Regions from separate parts of the Arthrobacter caoxuetaonis genome, predicted to be linked through region 3. Evidence: riboswitches for the same ligand, from Rfam matches in the RefSeq annotation. Region 3 holds a riboswitch; each other region holds the start of a gene.

Region 1 (5,420 bases), 790 kb from region 3:
GTGGCCTTCCTCGACCTGCGTGATGCCTCCGGTGTCGCCCAGGTTGTTGTCCGTGAAGAGGACGTCTTCCACGGCCTGCGCAATGAGTACGTCCTGCAGATCACCGGCAAGGTCGAGCGCCGCCCCGAAGGCAACGAGAACCCTGCCCTGGCCACCGGCGAGGTGGAGGTCATTGCCGACGACGTCGTCATCCTGAACACCTCCGATCCGCTGCCGTTCCAGATCGACGAGCACGTGGAGGTCGGCGAAGAGGCACGCCTGCGCCACCGGTACCTTGACCTGCGCCGCCCGGCCCCGGCCGCCGCGATGCGCCTGCGCTCCGAGGCCAACCGCGTAGCCCGCGAACTGCTGCACGGCGAGGGCTTCGTCGAAATCGAAACCCCCACCCTGACCCGTTCCACCCCGGAAGGCGCCCGCGACTTCGTGGTGCCTGCGCGCCTGGCACCCGGTTCCTGGTACGCGCTGCCGCAGTCCCCGCAGCTGTTCAAGCAGCTCCTGCAGGTAGGCGGCTTCGAGAAGTACTACCAGATTGCCCGCTGCTACCGCGACGAGGACTTCCGCGCCGACCGCCAGCCGGAGTTCACCCAGCTGGATATCGAAGCGAGCTTCGTCGAAGAGAATGACATCATTGCCCTCGGCGAGCAGATCGTGAAGGCACTCTGGAAGCTGATCGGCGTCGAGATCCAGACCCCGATCGCCCGGATGACCTACGCCGACGCCATGGCCCGCTACGGTTCGGACAAGCCGGACCTGCGCTTCGGCCTGGAACTGACCGAGCTCACCGAGTTCTTCAAGGACACCACCTTCCGCGTCTTCCAGGCACCCTACGTCGGCGCCGTGGTCATGCCCGGCGGTGCCTCGCAGGCCCGCCGCACCCTCGATGCCTGGCAGGAATGGGCCAAGCAGCGCGGTGCCAAGGGCCTGGCCTACGTCCTGGTTCAGGAAGACGGAACCCTCACCGGACCGGTCGCCAAGAACCTCACCGACTTCGAGCGCGAAAACCTGGCAGAGAAGGTCGGCGCCAAGCCCGGCGACTGCATCTTCTTCGCCGCCGGCGACGCGTCCTCGGCGCGGGCCCTGCTTGGCGCTGCCCGTGTTGAAATCGGCCACCGCACCGGCCTCATCGATCCGAAGGACTGGGCTTTCGTCTGGATCGTTGACGCCCCGATGTTCGAGCCCGCCGCCGCGGCCGTTGCCGCCGGTGACGTCGCCGCAGGCGAAGGCGAGTGGACTGCGGTGCACCACGCCTTCACCTCCCCGAAGCCCGAGTTCATGGACACCTTCGATACGGATCCCGGCTCGGCCCTGGCCTACGCCTACGACATTGTCTGCAACGGCAATGAGATCGGCGGCGGTTCCATCCGTATCCACCAGCGCGATGTGCAGGAACGCGTGTTCAAGGTCATGGGCATCTCCGAGGAGACCGCCCAGGAGCAGTTCGGCTTCCTGCTCGAAGGCTTCAAGTACGGCGCTCCGCCGCACGGCGGCATCGCCTTCGGCTGGGACCGTGTGGTGGCCCTGCTGGCCGGCGCCGACTCGATCCGCGACGTCATCGCCTTCCCGAAGTCCGGCGGCGGCTACGATCCGCTGACCTCCGCTCCGGCGCCGATCAGTGCCCAGCAGCGCAAGGAAGCCGGCGTCGACTTCAAGCCGGAGAAGAAGCAGGACAAGCCGGCCGAGGCTCCCGCTTCCTAGCCCGACCCAGCCTGCATAAGGGCCCGGCCGCCACTTAGGCGGCCGGGCTCTGTGCTTTAAGCGTCTGTGCTTTTTAGGGTTCGGCGGGTGGAGCGCTCATGCCCGCCTGACGGCGCAGGTGCTGCCGCAGGCCCGGGATGGCGAAGTCCACTTTGCCGTGTCCGGTGGACTCGATAAGTCCGGCTGCCAGCAGCCGGGACCGGTAGTTGGCCACCAGGTTGGTTTTCGCGCCAAGGCGGCGGCCGATGTCGCCGGCCAGGGACGGGCCGTCATCCACCGCCATGGCTGAGAGAAATTCCCGGTCCTTGGCCGACGCCGTCGCCAGGGCTGCCTCAATGACGGTGCGCGCGTTGCGCCGGTGGGCTGCGTCTATGGCCCGCTGGACGGCATCCGTTCCGAGGTGGCCGGCCTGCGTCTCCGCCTCCCGCCAGAGGAAGTAGCCCACCAGCTGGATCAGGAACGGATAGCCGCCGGTCGCCTGTGCGGCACGGCTCACCAGATCGGGGCTGATCTGGAAGTCGGCGCCGGCAAAGGTCGAAGCAAAGGACTCTTCAACCTCCCGCACAGCAGCGGCATGCAGGTCGATCTTGTCGGCCCGACGCAGGAACGTCGCCACGCCCTCGTTCAGCAGATCCGAAACTGCCGCTGGCAGCCCCGCGAAGACCAGTCCGATCGGCAGCCGGGCCTGGATGAAATGCTGCACGCTGGCGGCAAGCTGCGCGAGCTCGCTTCGGTCAGCGGCGTGGATCTCGTCCACGCTGATGATGAGGCCGGTGCGGTGTTCGTCCAGGAGGGTCAACAGTTCCTCCCCGACACCGCGCCACGCGACCTGCCGTTCGGGCGGCAGCTGGGTCGTAATGCTGAAACCGGCAGCTGCGAGGGCGGTGATGCGGCGGGTCTTGGGCCCGTCCCCCAGTTCCTCGGCCAGGCGGCGCATCGATTCGCCAATGCGGCCGACGAATCCCGGCGTGGCGGTCTCGGAGATGACAGCCCAGCCGCTTTCGCGGGCCAGGTCATGTGCGGCGCCGAGCATGACGGTCTTGCCGATGCCCCGTGCACCGGTAAAGATCGTCAGCAGGCCGGGGGCGCCGGACCCCAAACGGAGTCCGTACTGGAACTCATCCAGCACGCCCTCCCGTCCCAGGATTTGCGGGGGAGTGGCCCCGGCGGAAGGTCGGAACGGGTTTTCCATGCGGACAGACTCCTGTGAGTCGCTGTGTGCTTTGTGAGTTTGCGCGGGCTCGATGAGTCTATATGAGTTCTGTGAGTTTGAGGCTGGTCAGGCGAAGGCAGGGACAGCCAGATTGCGGAACGCCGAACCGTGGAAGACCAGCGGCTCATAGGCATCCCCGTGGGCGGAATAGCCGTGAACCCGAAGCAGGACGACGGCGTGGTCCCCGGCCGGGACCTCATTCTCCACCGATGTCTCCAACCAGAGCGCTGCCTCGTCGAGGAACAGGGCGCCGGAACCGGCGTTGTGCAGATCGAGTCCGGCAAAGCGGTCGCCGTCGCGGGAAGCGATCTGGCGGCAGACGCCGTCGTGCCCGGAACCCAGGACGGAGACTCCGATCCGGCCCGCCGAACGCAGTACCGGCCAGGTACGGGAGGTGTTCTGCACGGCGAACATCACCAGGGGCGGATCCATGGAGACCCCGACAGTAAAGGAGGAGGCCACGATTCCCTGCGGGGCGCCGTCAACTTCGGCGCAGAGTGCTGCGATTCCGGACGGGAAGCGCCCAAAGGCCTGGCGCAGTGCATTTGGCTGGAGATCGGTTTCGAGTGCCATGAAGATTCCTCTGCCTGACGCGCAGCCTGCGGCAAGGAGCCGGATGCGGCGCTGTACTTGCCGGACCGGGAGATCCACCGGAACGGCCGAATCGTCACCTGGAGCACCCCGCTACGGCGAGAGGGTTGCCGTCCAGCCGGCCAGGGCCTCTGGCTGGAACTCTTGATTCTGGCTACCAATCTAGGGGCGCGGTATCCCGCGCGCAAACCCGCGCTGTGAGGCGTACACACGCCGCAACAGTTCGTAACGGGCTGTCTTAGGGCGCGCGCTATTCCGGCAGCAGCTCCAGGGATGTGTCCGCCGCGGCCGAACCGGGACGGTCCCGGACGCCCATCTTCGCCAGCGCCAACGGTCCCAGCACACCTCCAGCCAGCAGAACTGCAGCGAAGACCAGGCAGGCTGCCAGCCAGGAGCCCCCGGCGTAGACGAAGCCCGCCAGCAGCGAACCAATGGCCGCGCCGAGCAGGCCCGCGTTTCCTAGGATGCTCATCGCCCGGCCGAGGCGGCGCGGGTTCAGTTCCGCGGCGACTTCCCCGTACATCGGCAGCAGCAGTGCCCAGGAAACGCTGGTGAGTACCCAGAGCGCGGCGGCGCGTCCTGGACCGGCCCGGGATCATCTTCCGGCGACGTCGGACGCCTGCGCGGAGCGCAAAGCAGCACGACCAAACGCTTCGGAAGAGAGCAGGCCAGCCATGGAACCTGAGTCACGGTCCGGGAACTCTGCGGCAAGGGCGCGGATGGACACCCAGAAGAGGGCCCCGCCCACACCGCCGAGGATCGCTGCGCCGAAGGCAACGGACAAGGAACCGGCCAGCGTGTAGCCGAGACAGCTCACGGCATAGAGCAGGGCGCCGGACGCCGCGGTGACGGTCCTCGGGCGCTTATCCGCCAGCCAGCCCGCTGCCGGACGGGCGGCAACCGACACAAGGAGTTCGGCCGCGACCAGGATCCCGATCGCTTCCGCGCCGATCCTAGCCAGCAACGGACACGGGAATGGGAACGGTGCCGCCCCGGCCAGCCATTACAGTGTCCGCATGAGACAACGCTGGTTCAAACAGGTAGACGTCTTCGGCAACAAGCCGTACCAGGGCAACCCGCTTGCCGTAGTGCTGGACGGGGAGGGCCTCGACGACGAGCAGATGCAGCAGTTTGCCCGCTGGACGAATCTGTCGGAGACGACCTTCGTGCTCCCGGCCATCCAGGACGAGGCTGACTACCGGGTCCGGATCTTCACGCCCGGAGGGGAGATACCGTTTGCCGGGCACCCTACGCTGGGCACCTGCCACGCCTGGACGGAAGCGGGAAACACCCCGATGAAACCGGGCCTCGTGGTCCAGGAATGTGGAATCGGCCTGGTTCCCCTGCGCGTCAATGCCGGCCTCGCTGCGTTCGCGGCGCCCCGCCTGATCCGCACCGGACCCGTGGAAGAGGACATTCTGGCCAGGGTCACAGCCGCCCTGGGCCTGCGGCCGGACCAGGTCAAGGGCCACCAGTGGGTGGACAACGGTCCGGGCTGGCTGGGACTGCTGCTCCCTGACGCCGAAACGGTGCTGTCGCTGACGCCGGACCATGCAGCGATTGGCGGCCTCCGGGTGGGGGTTATAGGCCCGCAGCCCGAATCGGCGGAGACGGACTTCGAGGTACGTGCCTTCGCGCCCGGCCTGGGTGTCTCGGAGGACCCGGTCACGGGCAGCCTCAACGCAGGCCTGGCCCAATGGCTGATCGGCCAGGGCATCGCCGAAGAACGCTACACCGTCACCCAGGGCACAGCCGTCCACCGTTCCGGCCTGGTGCGGGTGTTCACCCGGGAGGGCCGGATCTGGATCGGCGGCGAGTCGGTCACCTGCATCGACGGTTCCGTCACGCTCTGACCCGCGAGAGGCCAGTTACGGCTCGTTTCAGCGCTGAAAAGAGCCGTAAGTGGCCTCTCGGCGGGGCG
Region 2 (5,420 bases), 490 kb from region 3:
CGGGCCCTTTCCCGGATGCTGGTGGAGATCCTCGAATCTGTTGGCTATGCCGTCACAACGGCCTTCGACGGTCAGCGTGCCCTGCATCTTGGGCTGACCCAGGAGTTCGATGTGCTGCTGCTGGACCGCGGGCTGCCCGCCATCGAAGGCCTGGATGTCCTGGCACGCCTGCGCAGCCGGGGCGTTGGCGTTCCCGCCCTGGTGCTTTCCGCCCTGGGCAACCCGTCGGACCGTGTGGAGGGCCTGGACAGGGGTGCCGAAGACTACCTGGCCAAGCCGTTCGACGTCGATGAACTGCTGGCGCGGCTGCGCGTCCTGCGGCGCCGGACCATCCGGGAGGTGCCTGTCCTGCCGGTGCCCGGCGGAATGTTCGACGCCGCCGGGCGGACCGTGACCACGGGAGCCGGGGCGGTGGTGGTCCTGTCGGAACGCGAAGCTGCGCTCCTGGAGGAGCTGGCCAGGCGCCCCGGACAGGTTTTCCCCCGCGAGGACCTGCACGCCCTCGTGTTCCCGGACGCCGACGACGACGGCGTCGTCGACACGTATGTGCATTATCTGCGCCGGAAACTGGGCAGGAACGCGGTCCTGACCGTTCGGGGGATCGGCTACCGCCTGGGCCGGCAGGAATAGGTCTGCCGTGGCAAGGGCACTGCGCGGGGAACGGAGTGAACTCCGCCGGGCCTCGGTACGGCTGGCGGTCCAGTTCACCGCGCTCATCGTGGTGCTGCTCTCGCTGGCCGGCGCCGTCGTCTACTACCTCGCCGCCGCCGGGAGTGAGGAAGCCCTCCAGCAGCGGCTGGAGGCCGCCGTCGAACTGGATAACCCGCGTGATGCCCCGCTGGACGTTTTCCTGGCGGTCTTGAACCGCGGCAGGCTGGAAGTCTCGCGGGACGTGCCTTCGGGCCTGCCTGTGGCCAGCTCGCTGTCGGCCGTTGCGGCAGGAGCAGGCAGCATCGAAGAAACCGTGGAGGCAGACGGCACAACCTACCGCGTGCTGACGGCGCAGGAGAGGCGCGGCCGGGTTGTCCAGGCCGCCGTGGATACGCAGGAAACACGGAACCAGCTGAACCGCCTGTTATTCGCGCTGATAGCGGCCGTGGTGTGTTCGGCAGCGGTGGCGGCACTGTTTTCAGTTCTGGCCGCGCGGGCTGCCATGCGCCCGCTGGCCCGGGCCCTCGAGCTGCAGCGCAGGTTCGTCTCTGACGCCAGCCATGAACTGCGCACGCCGCTGACCCTGCTGAGCACCCGGGCCCAGCTGCTGCGCCGGCGCGCCGCGGGGCAGGCAGGCGGAGCGTCTCCCGGGGAGCTGGACCGCCTCATTCAGGGGCTGGATGAGGTGGTGGCAGACGCAGGGGTCCTCACCGGAATCCTGGACGACCTGCTGGTTGCCGCGGATCCGCGAAAGCCCGGGACGCTGGAAGAGGTGGATCTGGCAGCCGTTGCCCGGCAGACAGCCGCCGCCTTCGGCCCCGCCTTTTCCGACCGGGGCCTTGCCCTGCACGCCCAACTGCCGGACGTGCCGGTGCCTGTCCTGGGCAACGAAGCGGCACTTCAACGGGTCTTCACCGCGCTGTTGTCCAACGCTCTGGATTTCGGGCGGACGGAAGTTACCGTCTCCGTAGCCGCGCGGAACCGCGACGCCGTGGTCACGGTGGCAGACGACGGCCCGGGGCTGCCGCCGGAGCTCGCCGGAGCACTGTTCGACCGCTTCTCCTCGGTACGCCCGGCCCCGGCAGGGCACACCCGGCACTACGGCCTGGGCCTTGCGCTGGTCGCAGAAATCGCCGCACGGTTCGGCGGATCAGTCAGCGCTGAACCGGAAACAGGCCATGGCGCCGTCCTGGTGGTGCGGCTGCCCCTATCCGCACGGGGCTTCTAAGAATCCTCGAAGAATCGCGGCGTTGGATAGATGGCGTAGGAATATCCAAACTCAAGGGAGGTGTCACCAATCGTGGCGATTGGGAGCAAAGCGAAGAAGGTCATCATCTGGACCGCCAGCGGTCTGGCCGCCGCCGGCCTGCTCGCCGGAACGTTCTTCACGGGTATGGCCGTTGGGGACAATATGGAGACTGCATCGGTGACGTCCGAACAGGAGCAGGGCCAGGACCAGGGCCGCGGCGGCGACCGGGAACGGCGCGGGCCCGAAGACGCCCAGGAGCGCGACGGCGGCAGTGACGAAGCCCGGCCGGATCGGCAGGACACCCAGGACGGGGATGATCCGAAGCCCGGCAAGGAGAATGCTGACGGCCAGGCCGACGAAGGCCGGGAAGACGGACAGCACGACGACGGGGCCGATGGCGGTGACCGCGGTGATCGGGAAGATCGGGACGGCGACCGCGGCAAGGGCGGAGGCCACGGCCGCGGCGGCCACCACGGCGACGCCCCCGAGGACGGCGACGCGCCTGAGGAATCAGAGACTCCGGCGGAACAGTCCTGACTTAGGACGGCAGCAGCTGCGCGGAGGCTGTCTCGCGGTGCGCGGGTTCGCCGGATGCGAGGGCAAACAGCGCGTAGTTCAACGGGCCGGCCGCTATCAGCGCCGTGCACCGTTCGGCAAGGTGCGGCTCGGTGAGCCCTGTCGCGTCCTGGTACCAGCGGACCACGTCGTCGAGGGAACCCGGCGAGATGAGGTGCACGTACATAAACTCCAGGGCCGGGTCACTCACCTTCGCCGTGGTCCAGTCCAATACGGAGACGATCCGTTTGGCGTCATCGAGCAGCAGATGCGCGGGATACAGCTCCCCATGGGTCAGCACCGTCCGCTGCGGCCAAAGCCGGTCATCGGCCAGCCACTGTTCCCAGCCGGCCAGCAGCTCCGGGGCGATGCGGAACTCGGCGCGCACCTGTTCCAGTACCTTCGACCAGTGCCGGCGGACGCCGTCGGGAGTCTCGGCCGGGATGCCCGCGGCGGCCGCGGCCGCCGCGTCCATCCCGTGCAGCGACGCGATCAATCCGGCCAGGGAGTGGAGGTACGTCGGATCCGACGGGTCAAAGTGCCATTCGGGCTGGTTGTCCCGGTCCACCGTGAGCCCCGGGCTGCCCGGAAGCAGGGGATAGGCAATGAGGTCCGAACTCTGGATCTTCCATTCCGGAACCGCTGCAGGAAGGCGCGGACGCACGAAATCAAGGATCGCCTGCTCGCGTTCCTGGCCGGCGGCAACGTCCGCGCGCCGTGGGATCCGAAGTACCCAGTCCCCGCCGTCCGGTGCGGAGGCGAAAGCGACCCGGTAATCCAGTCCGGCTTCGTTGAAACGGACGGTGCCTGGTTCCAGGGCGAGTCCGTGCCGTGCTGCCAGAGTGCATATATCGGCTGCCGTCAGATCCCGCGCTTCGCTCATGGCTTCCTTTTCTCCCGGTTTACAAGGCCCCGCCCGGGGCTGGTTCCGTGACGTCCTGTTACGCAGGATGTCATGTGCCACTGCATAAGTCGTCATAAAGCAGGCGCGTTTTGGTTACGTGGCCCAGATGTTCCTAGCCTAGGGACGGAATCAAGAGTTCCAGCCAATGGCCCTGGCCGGCTGGACAGCAACCCTCTCGTCGTAGCGGGGTGCTCCAGGTGATGATTCGGCCTCGGCGGAGACTTTCCGCGAGGCAAGTACGGCGCCGGCACTGCCCTCCAGCGGCCTGCGCCTCCACCTTGTCCGCGGAGCGCCGCGGACCCTTTTGGGAGAAGAGCCACACCATGAAACTCAGCAGAATCCTGGCGATTGCAGCCGCCCCGCTCCTGGCACTGACGATGGCCGCCTGCGGCTCAGCCTCCGGGGACGAAGGCACTGTGAAGATCGGCGTGGTTGGAGCCAGCGATCCGTACTGGGCCACCTACACCGAGGCCGCGAAGGCGGAAGGCATCGACGTCGAAATCGTTGACTTTGCCGAGTACACGCAGCCGAACCCGGCACTGACCGAGGGCGAACTGGACCTGAACCAGTTCCAGCACATCATCTACCTGGCCCGCTACAACGTTGCCAGCGGCGCAGACCTCACACCGATTGGCTCCACGGCCATCTACCCGCTGGGCCTGTACTCCACCCAGTACGACTCGGTGGAAGACATCCCCGAGGGCTCGACGGTGGCGGTGCCCAACGACGAAAGCAACCTGGCCCGCGGCTTGCTGGTGCTGCAGTCAGCCGGGCTGGTCAGCCTCAAGGACGGCGGCAGCGTCTTCGCGACCCTTGACGACCTCGACGAAGCCAAGTCAAAGGTCAAGGTGACCACCCTTGAGGCTTCCCTGACCCCCACGTCGCTTCCCGACGTCGCAGCAGCGATCGTCAACAACGACTTCGTCGAAGACGCGGGCCTCAAGGCCGAAGACGCCATTGCCCAGGACGATCCGTCGGATCCCAAGGCCATCCCGTACGTCAACATCTTCGCAGCGCGTGCCGGCGAGGAGGAGAACGAGACCTACCTCAAGCTCGTGCAGATCTACCAGGAAACGCAGGCAGTCCAGGACGGTGTCCAGAAGGCTTCAGGCAACACCGCCGAATTCCTGAAGGTCCCGGTCCAGGACCTGCGCGATTCGCTCGCCGAGGTCCAGCAGGACATCGAAAACCTGGACTAGTTCCTGCCCGTTCCACCGCGTCCCGGGTCCGGCTGCGGCCGGACCCGGGACGCTCGTTCTGCAAGGGAAACCATGCCACTCATCACACTGCGGAATGTCTCCAAGACCTACCCGCCCGCCCGCCGGGGCGAAGAGCCGGTCACGGCGCTGCGGGACATCAACCTGGAGATCGAAGCCGGCGAAATCTACGGAATCATCGGCTACTCCGGAGCGGGAAAAAGCACCCTGGTCCGGTTGATCAACGCGCTGGAGACTGCAACCTCCGGCGACATCACGGTCGACGGCCGGCAGGTCACGGGCGTCCCGGAGCGGCAGCTGCGGCAGCTGCGCCTGGACATCGGGATGATCTTCCAGCAGTTCAACCTCTTTAACTCCAAAACCGTCCGCAACAACGTGGCCTATCCGCTGCGGGTAGCGGGCCGGAGCAGGGCTGAAATTGCCGCACGGACCGCCGAGCTCCTGGACTTCGTGGGACTCACGGACAAGGCGGACAACTTCCCGGAGCAGCTCTCCGGCGGGCAAAAGCAGCGCGTGGGCATTGCCCGCGCCCTGGCAGCGTCGCCCAAGATCCTCCTCGCAGACGAAGCCACGTCGGCCCTTGACCCGGAGACCACGCATGAGGTCTTGGAACTGCTGCGCCGGGTGAATCGCGAGCTGGGCATCACGATTGTGGTGATTACCCACGAAATGGACGTCATCAAGAACCTGGCCACCAAGGTCGCCGTCATGGACGGAGGACGGATCGTGGAACAGGGTGAAGTGTTCGAGGTGTTTTCCAACCCCCGCGAGGAATCCTCACGGAAGTTCGTTTCCACTGTGGTCCGGGGCGTTCCTTCAGCGGCCGACCTGGCGACGCTGCGAA
Region 3 (5,420 bases):
TGCTGGACCAGGGGTACTGGCCCGACGGGCTGTACACGGCGCCGTCGGACGCGGCCATGGTCCACGACATCCAGACAGCCAAAGACCTGGGCTTCACCATGCTGCGCAAACACATCAAGATCGAACCGCTGCGCTGGTACCACCACTGCGACCGCCTGGGGATGCTCGTCTGGCAGGACCTGGTCAACGGCGGGGAAGGTGACGGCAGGGCACAGGAATGGGTTCCGCTGCCCGGCCGGGGGAGCCGGAGCGACCGGCGGTATGCGAAGTTCGGCCGCAGTGATGCCGCGGGGCGGGAATCGTTCCGGCGAGAAATGCGGGAGACGGTTGACCTGCTTCGCAGCGTGCCCAGCATCGCGCTCTGGGTCCCGTTCAATGAAGGCTGGGGACAGTTCGACGCCGCTGCGATCGCCGCCGAGCTGGGCGCACTGGACCCTACCCGCTGCATCGACCACGCCAGCGGCTGGCACGACCAGGGAGCGGGAGACGCCAAGAGCCTCCACGTCTATGCCGTGCCGTTCCACATCCGGAAGCGCTGGCAGCGAGACCCCAGGGCGATCGTGCTTTCCGAGTACGGCGGCTTCAGCCTTCCGCTGGACGGGCACACCTGGAACAGCAAGGTCTTCGGCTATGGCAAGACCCTCCGCACGTCCGAAGAGCTCGCCCATGCCTACTCCAACTTGCACCGGACCCAGATCCTTCCCGCCGTCAGCCAAGGCCTCGCTGCCAGCGTCTACACCCAGCTCACCGACGTCGAGGATGAGGTCAACGGCCTGCTCACCTACGACCGCCGGGTGCTGAAGGTGGATCCGGCCGTCGTCCGTGAACTGAACTCTGAGCTTTTGGCGGCTGGGTCGGCTTTGTGAACCTGAGAGCCGGAGTGATGCCTGGACCAGGCCGGCCGGGGCGCCCGCGGGTTTGAACACCTCGGACCAGCTCCAGCGGAGAAACCCTACGCCTGTGGCCCGGATTGCGTCCTCGCGCCAGCCTGTCTAGGCGCGTGGGCGCAGTTGTGGAAGGCCGGCTCGGAGTAACGCCTGGACCAGACCGTCCGGGGCGCCCGCGGGTTTGAACACCTCGGACCAGCTCCAGCGGAGAAACCCTACGCCTGTGGCCCGGATTGCGTCCTCGCGCCGCTTTTCCTGCAGCAAGGCATGTTCGGGCTGAGTCCCGCCATCTGTCTGAGTCTTTCCGTACTTCACTGCGCCGTCGAATTCGCCAACGAGTTCCTGCTGCTTCCAGAAGAAATCCGTGCGTCCAAGCAGACGTCCGCCAGGAGAATGAAAACTCTGCTGCAGCTCCGGAGCGGGGAAGCCATTGCGGTGGATGACGGCGCGGGAATAGGACTCGCCGGGAGATTCGGACCTCTCATCGGCGAACGTGATGACGCGCATCGCTCTCACACGCTTGGCCTGTGTAGGCAGGCCCTGCGCCAGCTGCCGCAGGGCGTCCTTCTCCAGGGCCTGGAGACCTCGCCGCCGGTCGGGGCGGATGACGTGGTCCATTGCCGGAACTGCTTGCTCGAAAGGCAGGTAGGCAGCCATATCAAGGACGGTTTGTGCCTTGGAAGTGACGGGCAGTCCGTCGACCGTAGTCAGCGGCTCCAACAGGCGTCTTCGAGCCCAGCGGAGGTCACCGCGGCGGTGGCCGTTGACGGGAGGCAAAGCCAGCAGCATGACCTCAAGCGGCGTTCCGATCGTCGGAATTCCCCAGATCACTGCCGCCGACTGCTGGATGAGGACCCGTCGAGTCCTTCCGGATTGTACGGCCGCCGCAAGTCTCAGGCGCTCGCGCTCCCAGGGGCTAAGCCCCGCCCAGGACTGTCCATCCAAATAGACACCGGGCCTGATCCGGACCAGCTCACCCGTGGTGCACCGAAGCGCAAGGGAACGGCGTCCGGGCCCATCACGATCGGCATCGACGGAGTAAAGCAGGTTTGCGCACATGGATCCAGCTTCGAATGCTGCGGGTCAACCGCGGGAACCAGTTGCTGATCTGTGGAAAAGGTCAGGCCTTAGCAGCAGGTGGTCATCGGCAGAAAGACTGCGTTGAGGGCGGAATCGTCCGTTAGGGGAGAATCTGGGCACGGCGCCAAGCAGTATTTTCCCCGGATGGCCAGAAAGACCCGGAACGCAGCGAAATCGTGTCACAGGGTGCAGCGTTTTCCCCGAGTACAGTGTTTTGGGGGACATAGTGCAGCGAAACCCCGAAACGCAGTGAAATCCCGGCCTCGAAACACACGAATCCGGCCTCGACGCCCCAGACGGACCTCGAAGCAGCGGAACCTAGATCTCGACGAGACCCTTGTCAGTCCCGAACGTCACAGACATGATGCCGGGGGTTCCCTTGGGGGAGACCCAGGTGACGTCAAGGCCGTCGAGCGGCTTCTCCACCGGCTGGCCGAGCCACTCGGTGACGCGCTGGGCGGAGCCGGCAATCGTGAGGGATTCAAGGGAGACCGTGCCGGCAAAGGCACGGGAGGGGTGCAGGTCCGCCTTGTCCTCATCCCAGCGGAGCATGTACGGGACCTGCGGGTCGGCGATCAGGCCATTGATGCCGATCTGCTGCCAGGTCAGTTCCTGGCCGTCGGGGAACTTGCGGTTTCCGGGGACGGCGGAGCGGCCGAGCCGTTCTTCGAAGGGTGCGAGGTCCTCCACGGCGACGCACCATCCCATCCAGCCGCCGCCTGCCTCGGAGCGTGCACGGACGGCCTGGCCGAAGGGTGCCTTGTCGGAAGCGGGATGGTTCAGGACCTCAACCACTTCCAGATACTGGTGGTTAGCCAGCGGAATGATCATGTTCCGGGTGCCAAAGCGGGGGTGCACCCCGCCCTTGACGAAGTCGGTTCCAAGGGCAGAAGCAATACGTTCCGTGGTGGCCAGCAGGCCGTCGGATTCGCAGGCATAAGAAACATGATCCAGGCGCATGCGAACATCTTGGCACGTTGTGACCTGTGTCTCGACCAAGGCAAGCCTTAGCTCGGCAAAAGGTATCTGGATCAGCGGATTTTTCCCGGATTCACGCTGCGTCATATGGGTTGCGCAACTCCGGCTCCGTTGGTTCTATAGGTACAGGTCATGAGTGCCAGCAGATAGCCCCGGCTTGCTGGCCGGCAACCCTCCAACCGCGGTGGGGTGCCCCGGGTGAAGACCTGGCTGGACACCACAAAGGGTGTCCGGCAAGCGCGGGCCACACGTCTGGTACCGGAGTTCTTCCGGCATCGGTACCTGTGGGGCCCCTGGTCATTAAGGGAGCAACATGTCTGCCAACTGGTCATTCGAAACCCGCCAGATCCATGCAGGACAGGAGCCCGACGCCACCACCGGCGCCCGTGCCCTTCCCATCTACCAAACGACGTCCTTCGTTTTCCCCAGCGCGGAAGCTGCAGCGAACCGTTTTGCGCTCGCAGAGCTGGCTCCGATCTACACCCGGATCGGCAACCCCACGCAGGAAGCAGTGGAGAACCGCATCGCCTCCCTGGAAGGAGGTGTTGGGGCCTTGCTGCTTGCCTCCGGGCAGGCCGCGGAAACCTATGCGATCCTCAACCTGGCCCAGGCAGGGGACCACATTGTGGCCAGCCCCAGCCTGTACGGCGGAACCTATAACCTCTTCAAGCACACGCTGAAGAAGTTCGGCATCGACGTCACCTTCGTCGCCGACCCGGACAACCTGGACCAGTGGCGCGAAGCCGTACAGCCCAACACCAAGGCCTTCTTCGGTGAAGTCGTCTCCAATCCGCGCCAAGACGTCCTGGACCTGGAAGGACTCTCCGCTGTCGCGCATGAGGCGGGCATTCCCCTGATCGTGGACAACACCCTGTCCACCCCGTATCTCATCCGTCCCATCGAATGGGGAGCGGACATCGTGGTGCACTCCGCCACCAAGTATCTCGGCGGGCACGGCACCGCGATGGCCGGCGTGATCGTGGACTCCGGCAACTTCGACTTTGCCGCCGATCCGGAAAAGTTCCCCGGCTTCAACACCCCTGATGAGAGCTACAACGGCCTGGTGTATGCCCGGGACCTCGGGGTCAACGGTGCACTGGGCGCCAACCTGGCGTTCATCCTCAAGGCACGGGTCCAGCTGCTGCGCGACCTCGGCTCGGCAGTATCTCCGTTCAACGCTTTCCTGATCGGCCAGGGCCTGGAAACCCTCAGCCTCCGGCTGGAGCGGCACGTGGAGAACGCCGTCGCCGTCGCGGAATGGCTGGAGGCGCACGACGACGTCCTTTCCGTCGCGTACGCAGGCCTGGAGTCCAGCCCGTGGTACGAACGCGGGCGCAAGTACGGGCCGCGCGGCACCGGTGCGATCGTGTCCTTTGAAATCGACGGCGGCGTTGAAGCGGGCAAGCGCTTCGTCGATGCGCTCCAGCTGCACTCGCACGTGGCGAACGTCGGCGACGTACGCTCGCTGGTGATCCATCCGGCGTCGACCACCCACAGCCAGCTGGGGGCGGAGGCCCAGGCGGCAGCGGGAGTCAGTCCGGGCCTGGTGCGGCTCTCGGTCGGGCTGGAGCACGTGGATGACATCATCGCGGACCTCGATGCCGGATTCCGCGCCGCCAAGGGAGCATGAAGTACAGCGTGACAACGTATCCACCCGCAGCGCAGCACCCCGTCCACACTCTCGACGGGGTGCTGCAGTACGCCTCGATCGGTGAACTCGAACTGGAGACCGGAGGGCGCTTGCCCGACGTCGTCCTGGGCTACGAAACCTGGGGCCGCCTGAACGGTGACGCCTCCAACGCCGTCCTGATTCCGCATGCCCTCACCGGCAGTACCCACGTGGCGCAGGGCAGCACCGAGGAACCGGGCTGGTGGGACGGCCTCGTGGGGCCGGGGCGGACCGTGGACACCGATCGTTTCTTCGTGGTCTCCATCAACATGGTTGGCGGCTGCTACGGCTCCACCGGCCCGGCGTCGGCGGATCCCCACGGACTGCCCTGGGGATCCCGTTTCCCGTTCGTCACCATCCGGGACTCGGTTCGCGCCGAGGCGCGGCTGGCGGACCAGCTGGGCATCCGCCGCTGGCACACGGTGCTGGGCGGATCGCTGGGCGGAGCACGCGCGCTGGAGTGGGCAGTGACTGAACCTGACCGGGTGGCACGGTGCGCGGTGATCGCGGCGACGGCGGCGAGCACGGGGGAGCAGATTGCCTTTGCCCAGGCCCAGATCGAAGCCATCAGGCTGGACCCGGACTACAACGGCGGGGATTACTACAACGGTTGCGCTCCGCTCGCCGGACTCGGTCTGGCACGCAGGATCGCGCACATCACCTACCGCTCAGAGGCTGAACTTCAATACCGGTTCGGCAGGACGCCGCAGCCGGGAGAGGATCCGCTGGGTGCTGCCCTTCCAGCCGGCCGCGGCCGCTACCAGGTGGAGAGCTATCTGGACCATCAGGGCCGGAAACTGGCGGAC

The links. Region 3 has a riboswitch for S-adenosylmethionine ahead of NF551_RS05555 (bifunctional o-acetylhomoserine/o-acetylserine sulfhydrylase). Riboswitches for the same ligand answer to the same signal wherever they lie in the genome.
Region 1: it holds a riboswitch for S-adenosylmethionine, as region 3 does, so the genes downstream of both, NF551_RS09245 (flavin reductase family protein) here and NF551_RS05555 (bifunctional o-acetylhomoserine/o-acetylserine sulfhydrylase) in region 3, are expected to answer to the same signal.
Region 2: it holds a riboswitch for S-adenosylmethionine, as region 3 does, so the genes downstream of both, NF551_RS07885 (MetQ/NlpA family ABC transporter substrate-binding protein) here and NF551_RS05555 (bifunctional o-acetylhomoserine/o-acetylserine sulfhydrylase) in region 3, are expected to answer to the same signal.

Annotation. Positions count from the first base shown of each region.
Region 1 is NZ_CP099466.1:2,024,138-2,029,557, reverse strand. It holds gene aspS (aspartate--tRNA ligase) at 1-1,695, shown strand, start outside; gene NF551_RS09250 (ATP-binding protein) at 1,769-2,887, opposite strand; gene NF551_RS09245 (flavin reductase family protein) at 2,975-3,481, opposite strand; SAM riboswitch class IV at 3,530-3,649, opposite strand; partial or broken gene NF551_RS09240 (MFS transporter) at 3,750-4,055, opposite strand; gene NF551_RS09235 (MFS transporter) at 4,095-4,463, opposite strand; gene NF551_RS09230 (PhzF family phenazine biosynthesis protein) at 4,516-5,352, shown strand.
Region 2 is NZ_CP099466.1:1,718,033-1,723,452, forward strand. It holds gene NF551_RS07865 (response regulator transcription factor) at 1-630, shown strand, start outside; gene NF551_RS07870 (sensor histidine kinase) at 638-1,879, shown strand; gene NF551_RS07875 (hypothetical protein) at 1,952-2,437, shown strand; gene NF551_RS07880 (macrolide 2'-phosphotransferase) at 2,439-3,338, opposite strand; SAM riboswitch class IV at 3,487-3,604, shown strand; gene NF551_RS07885 (MetQ/NlpA family ABC transporter substrate-binding protein) at 3,683-4,558, shown strand; gene NF551_RS07890 (methionine ABC transporter ATP-binding protein) at 4,631-5,420, shown strand, end outside.
Region 3 is NZ_CP099466.1:1,232,429-1,237,848, forward strand. It holds gene NF551_RS05540 (glycoside hydrolase family 2 protein) at 1-866, shown strand, start outside; gene NF551_RS05545 (hypothetical protein) at 993-1,718, opposite strand; gene NF551_RS05550 (VOC family protein) at 2,286-2,927, opposite strand; SAM riboswitch class IV at 3,074-3,191, shown strand; gene NF551_RS05555 (bifunctional o-acetylhomoserine/o-acetylserine sulfhydrylase) at 3,259-4,575, shown strand; gene metX (homoserine O-acetyltransferase MetX) at 4,572-5,420, shown strand, end outside.